2 linked regions of the Pseudorhodoplanes sinuspersici genome follow. The main gene of each other region encodes a partner of the protein of the gene in region 2 in a complex. Links are inferred from orthologs where the notes say so. Each region holds a gene or a part of one and is shown on either strand. Other genes may lie near its edges.

Evidence for each region. Proteins that work in one complex are often made in the same cells at the same time.
Region 1: the proteins of tldD (region 2) and CAK95_RS13425 are in contact, whole or in part, in a solved structure (PDB 5NJ9), measured with the Escherichia coli proteins. The link is inferred for Pseudorhodoplanes sinuspersici from one-to-one orthologs.

Annotation. Positions count from the first base shown.
Region 1 is NZ_CP021112.1:2,789,587-2,793,162, reverse strand. Bases 2-2,901 are described here. They hold CAK95_RS13425 (TldD/PmbA family protein), read left to right. Parts: upstream 2-725; coding sequence 726-2,078; downstream 2,079-2,901. Other genes in these bases: CAK95_RS13420 (inositol monophosphatase family protein), read left to right, coding at 2,065-2,889; CAK95_RS13430 (DUF6101 family protein), read right to left, coding at 2-485. Outside these bases: more of CAK95_RS13430, read right to left, coding at 1-1; CAK95_RS13415 (DUF4170 domain-containing protein), read left to right, coding at 2,907-3,158; CAK95_RS13410 (lysophospholipid acyltransferase family protein), read left to right, coding at 3,177-3,576.
Region 2 is NZ_CP021112.1:1,084,263-1,088,537, forward strand. What follows is about bases 607-3,547. They hold tldD (metalloprotease TldD), read right to left. Parts: upstream 2,824-3,547; coding sequence 1,390-2,823; downstream 607-1,389. Other genes in these bases: lepB (signal peptidase I), read right to left, coding at 616-1,359; CAK95_RS05440 (sigma-70 family RNA polymerase sigma factor), read right to left, coding at 2,910-3,547. Also shown: CAK95_RS05420 (DUF6152 family protein), read left to right, coding at 1-115; CAK95_RS05425 (DUF6644 family protein), read left to right, coding at 115-606; more of CAK95_RS05440, read right to left, coding at 3,548-3,854; glutathione transferase GstA, read right to left, coding at 3,851-4,275. UniProt on the Escherichia coli protein: Metalloprotease involved in CcdA degradation. Suppresses the inhibitory activity of the carbon storage regulator (CsrA).

The sequences.
Region 1 (3,576 bases), 1.7 Mb from region 2 along the record:
GGCTTGCGCCGAAGAAAGATCGACGGACGGCGCTTGCGGATCGAAGAACGACGGCGCCTGCGGCTGACCACCGCTTCCATCTGTAGCGTGCGACGGCCGGGATGCACTTCGCAGACCTGACCATCTTGCCCACGCTGCCGCAAGGCAAGGCCGAGCACACGGCCCCACGCCTTCCATACGACGGTGGCTTCGTCGACTGCCACGCCATCCAGCAGCGGAATCGACAGCAACGGATCGCAGTGGTCGAGAATGATGGATGCGGTGTCACCATCCGCAGCCGGGGTCACCAAGGTGATCCCCGTGAATGCATCGACGGAAAGATGGATTTTCATCCGCATTCCGCGGACCGCGCGCCGCAGCACCACGCGATCACGATCAAGTTCGATCTGCCGCATCTGCCCATCTGCCCCGGCATCATTCGCCGGGAAGCGGATAGGCAAAGCGAAGGGGTCGAGCCGCATGGTACGGCCCGACCCGGCAGGCATGGCCCCGCCGGTTTCCATTTGACGCCTCAATTGCTCCCCCGGACTTTTTCGTCCGTTATGGGCATCACCTTGCCACAGCGATGTCGGAAACCGCTTAAAAAGCCTGGTTAATCAGGCGTTTCCGGCATTCCGTCGATTGTCATGATTGACATTTTCTTTCGCGGCCCACGGAGAAGTCAGGCTTTTCGGCCACCTTGTTCTTGTCAGACCGGGGCGCGGCGCCTAAATCCGATCACACACATGAAAGCCCTCCTCGATCAATCCGCCCTCACAGACCTTGCCGAAAGGCTGGTTGAAGCCGCTCAAAAAGCCGGTGCCGACGCGGCGGACGCGGTTGCCGTCCGCTCCGTCTCCATCGGCGTCGAAGTGCGGGACGGCGCACTGGAAGAATCAGAACGATCCGAAGGTGACGATGTTGGCCTGCGGGTCTTTGTCGGACGCAAGCAGGCGGTGGTGTCCACCAATGACATCGGTCGCGCCGATGTCGATACACTGGCCTCGCGCGCTGTCGCGATGGCGCGCGTTGCGCCTGACGACCTTTATGCAGGGCTCGCCGACAAGCAACGGCTGTCTCATCGGCATCCGGAGCTCGATCTGGTCGATCCCGACATTCCCGACGTTTCGGAACTTGAGAACAGGGCCCACACGGCTGAACGCGCCGGCCTCGCCGTTAAAGGCGTTTCCAAATCCGGCGGCGCTTCGGCATCGGCTGGCATTGGCGGCATGGTGCTGGTGACCAGCGACGGCTTCCACGGAGCCTATCTCGCATCGCGCCGCGGATTTTCGATGATGGCCATTGCCGGCGAAGGCACTGGCATGGAGCGCGACTATGACTATACGTCGGCGCTGCATGAGAGCGATCTTGAAGCCCCTGAAGAAGTGGGCCGCAGAGCGGGCGAGCGCGCCATCCGCCGCATCAATCCACGCAAGGTGAAGACCCAGCAGGTCCCGGTGATTTTCGAGCCGCGTGTCGCGAGTTCGCTGATCGGTCATCTTGCCGGTGCTGCGAATGGCGCGTCGGTCGCGCGCAAGTCGAGTTTCCTGAAGGACAAGCTGGGCGAAAAGATCTTTGCATCCGGCATCCGGGTCGTCGACGATCCGCTGCGCAAGCGCGGATTGCGCTCGCATCCCTTCGATGGCGAAGGCGTTGCCGTGAAGAAGATGAATCTCGTCGAGGACGGCGTGCTGACATCGTGGTTCCTCGACAGCGCAACCGCGCGCGAACTCGGCATGACCACCACCGGCCATGCGTCGCGTGGCGTCTCCTCGCCGCCGTCGCCATCGCCGACCAACCTGCATCTCGAGCCCGGCGCATTGACGCCGGAGCAACTGATCGCCGAAACCGGCACCGGATTCTATGTGACCGATCTGATCGGCATGGGTACCAATCTCGTGACCGGCGACTACAGCCGCGGCGCTGCCGGATTCTGGATCGAGAATGGCGAACTGACTTACGCGGTCAGCGAGGTGACGATTGCCGGACATCTGTTCGACATGTTCCGGACATTGACGCCTGCGAATGACTTGGCATTCAAATACGGCACGAACGCGCCGACGTTGCGCGTGGAGGGTCTGACTGTTGCCGGACAATGAGACGCAGAAGAACTTGGAGCCGCAAAACGACTACGCGAGGCTTGCCGATGAACTCGGTCAGGCCCTGCGCGAGGCCGGTCCGATTGCACTCAAGACCTTTCGCGGCACGATCCGGAGCTGGACCAAGGGCCGCGATTCACCTGTCTCCGAAGCCGATATCGCGGTCGATCAGTTCCTGCACGAGCGGCTATCGCGCGAAGGCTATGGCTGGCTCTCGGAAGAGAGCAAGGACGACCGCGCCCGCCTGTCCTCGGAGCGGCTATTCATCGTCGATCCGATCGACGGCACCCGCTCCTATCTCGCCGGCCTGCCGGACTGGACCATCGTAGCAGCCGTGGTCGAAAAGGGCCGCCCCGTGGCCGCCGCTGTCTATGCTCCCATCGACGACGATCTCTATCTGGCGGCAGCGGGCCAAGGCGCGACCCGGAATGGCGAATCGATTGCAACGTCCGGCGGCACCGGCCTTGCCCATGCCCGCATTGCGGGGCCTAAAAAGGTTTTGGAACGCCTCACGATCATCGACCCGGCGACCATCCAGGAGCCGAAAATCCACTCCCTTGCATTGCGCATGACGCGCGTCGCCGAAGGCCGGATTGACGCTGCTTTTGCCTCTGTCAATGCCTACGATTGGGACCTTGCCGCGGCCGATCTTTTGGTGCACGAAGCCGGCGGCGTGATGACCAATTTCACCGGTGAAACGCTGGTCTACAACTTGCATGATCCTGTACACGGCGCGATTCTCGCGGCCGGACGTTCTCGGCATAACGCGATGCTTGAGCTTGTCCGGGCTCGCCACAAGGAATTCGCCTGAGACTTAGAAAGACTGCCATGTCCGACCAGGCCCCTCAAAAACAGCTTCTCCATCTTGTTCTCGGCGGCGAACTTTCGCAGCTGGATGGGACCGAATTCAAAGATTTGTCCAAGGTCGACATCGTCGGCGTGTTTCCGAACTACGCGACGGCTTATACCGCCTGGCGGGCGAAGGCGCAGCAAACCGTGGACAATGCGCACATGCGCTATTTCATCGTCCATCTGCACCGCCTGCTCGATCCCGAATTGCCGACCTCGGCAGCCCGCTAACTGATCGACGGAACCGGGATGCTGTCGTCACGGCGTATTGCGCGCGCACGCTGGGTGCAAAAGACCGTCGGCATCGTCGCGGCCGAGTATCTGCGCTTCGTCAACCTGACGAGCCGGACCGTCACCGTTCCCGGCGATATTTATGAGCGGGCCGGTACCGACCTGCCGATTATCCTGGCCATGTGGCACGGCCAGCATTTCATGGCGCCGTTCATCAAGAAGAACGGCCATAAGGCCAAAACCCTTATTTCACGGCATCGCGATGGGGAAATGAATGCGGTCGCCGCGGAGTGGTTAGGTGTTGAGACCATTCGTGGCTCGGGCGATCATGGCACCGAGTTCCATCGCAAGGGCGGTGTCAGCGCCTATCGCCAGATGCTGACGGCGCTGTCCGAGGGCTACAATGTGGCTTTGACTG
Region 2 (4,275 bases):
AATGGTCGCCGTCGGCAAGATCATTACCGCCTACGGCTACCCTTCCACGGCCGCGAAGGATGAAATGCGAGCCGAACGCATCACCGTCGACGGCAAGACTGTCGAGATGCGTTGATGACGGATGCCGCGCCGGCGATCTTCGTTGCTATCGAAGGCTCCGCCTTCGCCGCCATGATCCGGCAGTCGCCGTTCGCTTACATGATCGCGAATGTGGCGCACATCCTGTCGCTGATGGTGTTCTTCGGCGCCGTGGCGGTGATGGATCTGCGGCTTGCCGGCGCATTCGCCGCAACGTCACCGGACTACGTGCTGCGGAAAGCAAGAATATTTATAGGCCTCGGATTTCTCGGCCTTCTGGCTTCGGGCATCGTGCTGTTCTCTGCGGAAGCAAGCCATGTCGTCCTTAATCCTCTGTTCCAGATCAAGGCCGGACTGATTGGGCTCGGGATACTCAACGCTGCTTCATTTGAGCTTTTCGTTCGTCCGAAGGTGAAAGGCATCGCGCCCTTGACACCGCTGCCGCGTGCTGCCCGCTTCGCGGGAATCGCATCAATCGCAATCTGGCTGACTGTGGCCGCGTGCGGACGGCTGATCGCTTACTTCTAGATCCGGCGATCACTGCACGGCGGTGAAGAAGCGCGAGAGCCGCAATCCCGCCGGCCAGGTCCAGATCGGGTCGTTCAGCTTGCCGAGATCCCATGATCCGGCGAGCCCGACCACGCGTCCAACGATATCGTCAGCCGGCAGCAAACCGACGCCGCCGGCAGATGGCGGTACCCGGCTGTCGGCCGAATTGTCGCGGTTATCCCCCATGACGAAAACATGCCCCGACGGCACGAGCACTTCATCCGTATTGTCGAGCGGACCAAGCGCTTCGGTCTTGAAAATCAGATGCTGCCGTCCGCCCGGCAACGTTTCGATCAAGCGAACAGCGCCGGTGTGGTGGCCGTCGCTATCTTCGGCCTGAGCGACGCCATCCGCACGTTCTTTGACCACTTCGCCATTGATCCACAAATGGCCATCGCGCATCTGCACGCGATCGCCCGGCAATCCGATGACGCGCTTGACCCAGATCTCTGAGCGGTTGGCCGGCGAACGAAACACCACGACGTCGCCGCGTGCCGGCAATTCGCCGAAGATCCGTTGCGTCGGTGGCAGGGTCAGACCGAACGGCAAGGCCAGTGATGCAGAGCTGTAGCCATAGGCGTATTTCGTCGCCACCAGCTCATCGCCGATCATCAGCGTCGGCTCCATCGAGCCGGACGGCACATAGTAGGGTTCGGCAATAGCGGATTTCACCACCGTCAGCGCTAAGACAAAGGCAAAAAACTGCGCCACCGTGCGCGACCAAGTGCCCATTGCTGTCAGGCTCCTCTTGCAGATGCGGTTTTAGCCGCCGGTGCCGCCCACAGTAATGCGGTCCATCCGCAAGCTCGGTTGCCCGACGCCGACCGGCACGCCCTGGCCGTTCTTGCCGCAGGTCCCGATGCCATGATCGAGAGCGAGATCCTTACCGATCATGCTGATGCGATGCAGATCGGTCGGCCCGTTGCCGATCAGCATCGCGCCTTTGACCGGCGCGCCGACCTTGCCGTTCTCGATCCTGTAGGCCTCGGTGCACTGGAACACGTATTTGCCGGATGTGATGTCGACCTGTCCGCCGCCGAAACTCACGGCATAGATGCCGTTCTTCACCGAGGCAATGATCTCGCCCGGCTCCTTGTCGCCTGCCAGCATGTAGGTGTTGGTCATGCGGGGCATCGGCACATGCGCGTAGGATTCGCGACGTCCGTTGCCGGTGGGCTTCATGTCCATGAGCCGCGCGTTCTGGCGGTCCTGCATGTAGCCGACGAGGATGCCGTCTTCGATCAGCACGGTTTTGTTGGTCGGTGTGCCTTCATCATCGATCGAGAGCGAACCGCGACGCGACGCGATCGTGCCGTCATCGAGCACCGTGACGCCCTTGGCCGCGACCTGTTGCCCCATAAGCCCGGCAAAAGCCGACGTGCCCTTGCGGTTGAAATCGCCTTCGAGACCGTGGCCGACCGCTTCATGCAGCATCACGCCTGGCCAGCCTGCGCCGAGCACCACGTCCATTTCGCCCGCCGGGGCCGGTACTGATTCGAGATTGACCATCGCCTGCCGGACCGCGTCGTCGACGGCACCACGCCAGGCCTTCGTTTCGATGAAGCGGGCATAGCCCTCGCGGCCGCCATAACCATGGCTTCCGGTTTCCTGCCGGTCGCCGTCGCCGGCCACGATCGACACGTTGATGCGGACCATCGGCCGGATGTCGCGATAAACCTCACCATCGGCACGGACGATCTCGACCACCTGCCAGGAGGCGCCGAGGCTGGCGCTGACCTGCCGCACCCGCGGGTCTTTCGCGCGGGCATAGGCATCGATTTCCTGCAGCAGCTTCACCTTGGTCTCGAAGCCCGGAGCGTCGAGCGGATTTTCGTCGCCGTAGAGGCGGACGTTGCTGCGACCGGGCGCATCCGAATAGCGGCCGGTATAGCCGCCCTTCACGGCCCGGACGGCATCGGCCGCCCGAATCAGCGCTGCTTCCGACAGGTCCGAGGCATGGGCATAGCCGACCGCCTCGTCCTTCACGGCCCGCAGGCCGAATCCCTGCGCGGTGTCGTAGGTCGCCTGTTTCAGGCGCCCATTGTCGAAACCGAGAGCCTCGGACTGGCGGTATTCCAGGAAGAGCTCGCCGTCATCGGCGCCTTCCAGCCCTTTGGAAATGATGGATCGGACACGCCCCCGGTCGAGGCCGGCGCGGTCGATGAGGGACGATGTGGAGAGGGTTTTGTCGGTCATGGCGGGAAGATAGGCTCGAAGGACGGAAAGTGCGAGGGAGCCCGGTCATTTCCAGGTGAGCTTCGGCAACCAGCGCCAATAGCGCCTTAGTGCGCGGTTCCTTCGCTTGCGGGCTTGGCGGCCCCTGCCAGCTCTGCATCGGCGATGACGTAGCGAACGTATCGATAGTCGCGAATGAAGCTGATCCGGCCCTCACGCCACTCGAGCCACATGACGTAGCTGGGTTTCGGATCGGCGCGATTTTCAAAAACCGCGATCACCTCGCGTCCTTCGAGCCAAGCTGGAGCGAACCACAGGCCATCGATCTTTCCATAGATGGTGAAGAACGAACCGACCTCGGCGGTGCCGGCGCGAAGCGGGTGCGAGGACTGTTTGAGCTTCACGTCGTCGGCCAGGAGCGCCCGCAGACCGTCCCAGTCCCGCTGGTTGAAGAGCGCGGCGTAACGCGCCACCGCGGCAGACGCCGGCCGCGCCTCAAGAAGCACGGCAGCTTGCGCATTGATCTCCCGAAGACGCGCACGACCCCGTGCCAAATGCCCTTTGACCGCGTCGACCGTCAGGTCCAGAAGCGTGGCGATGTCGGTCAGCGACTCGCCGAGCACGTCCTTCAGCACGACGACACTCCGCTGAAGCGTGGGAAGCTCCGCAAAGCGCGACACCGCGGTCTTGATCGCTTCCTGGCGCATCAGCATCTCCACGGGATCAGGGCTGGTCTGATCAGCGACATCCGCGGCGTCATCGATCGGCTCCGCCGCGCGCACCGCCCGGCTGCGCAGCAGGTCCAGCGCGCGGTTGTGGGCGATCCGGAATAGCCAGGGCCGAAGCGATGGCGTCTCCTCCACACCCGACAACTCAAATTCCTCCAACGCAACGAAAGCTCGCACAAGCGTATCCTGCACGACGTCCTCGCCGTCGATGACCGATCCCATAAGCCGCGCACAATAACGGTGCAGCTCGGGCCGCAACTCTTCCGCCTGGGCGAGGAGCTGCGCGCGGTGGTCGCCGTGCGACGAAGGTGGTCCTGCGCTCAAGCCGCCGTTTCCTCATGCGCCGCCGCGACGAGCCCCTCGGCCATCAGTGCTTCGTGCACCTTCGGACGCGCGGCGATGCGAGCCATGTAGGCGGACAGGTTGGGGTAAGGCGTGAGATCAATTTTGAGAAAATTCGACCAGTTGACGATCGTGAATGCGTAGGCATCCGCGATCGTGAAGGCATCGCCCGTTAGATACGCGGATGTCGCCAGATGCCGATCGAGCTCTGCGAAGCGGAGGCCAAGCTTGCCGTGCGACGCCTGCTTGGTGGATTCCGCGGCTTGGGCGTCCCAAAGCCATGGGCTGAAGGTCTTGTGCAATTCGGAAGCCACGAAGGCGAGCCACTGGTTCACGCGCAGCCGCTCCTTTGATCCGATGGGCGGCGCGAGATCCGATTGCGGCGCCTGCTCCGCCAGATATT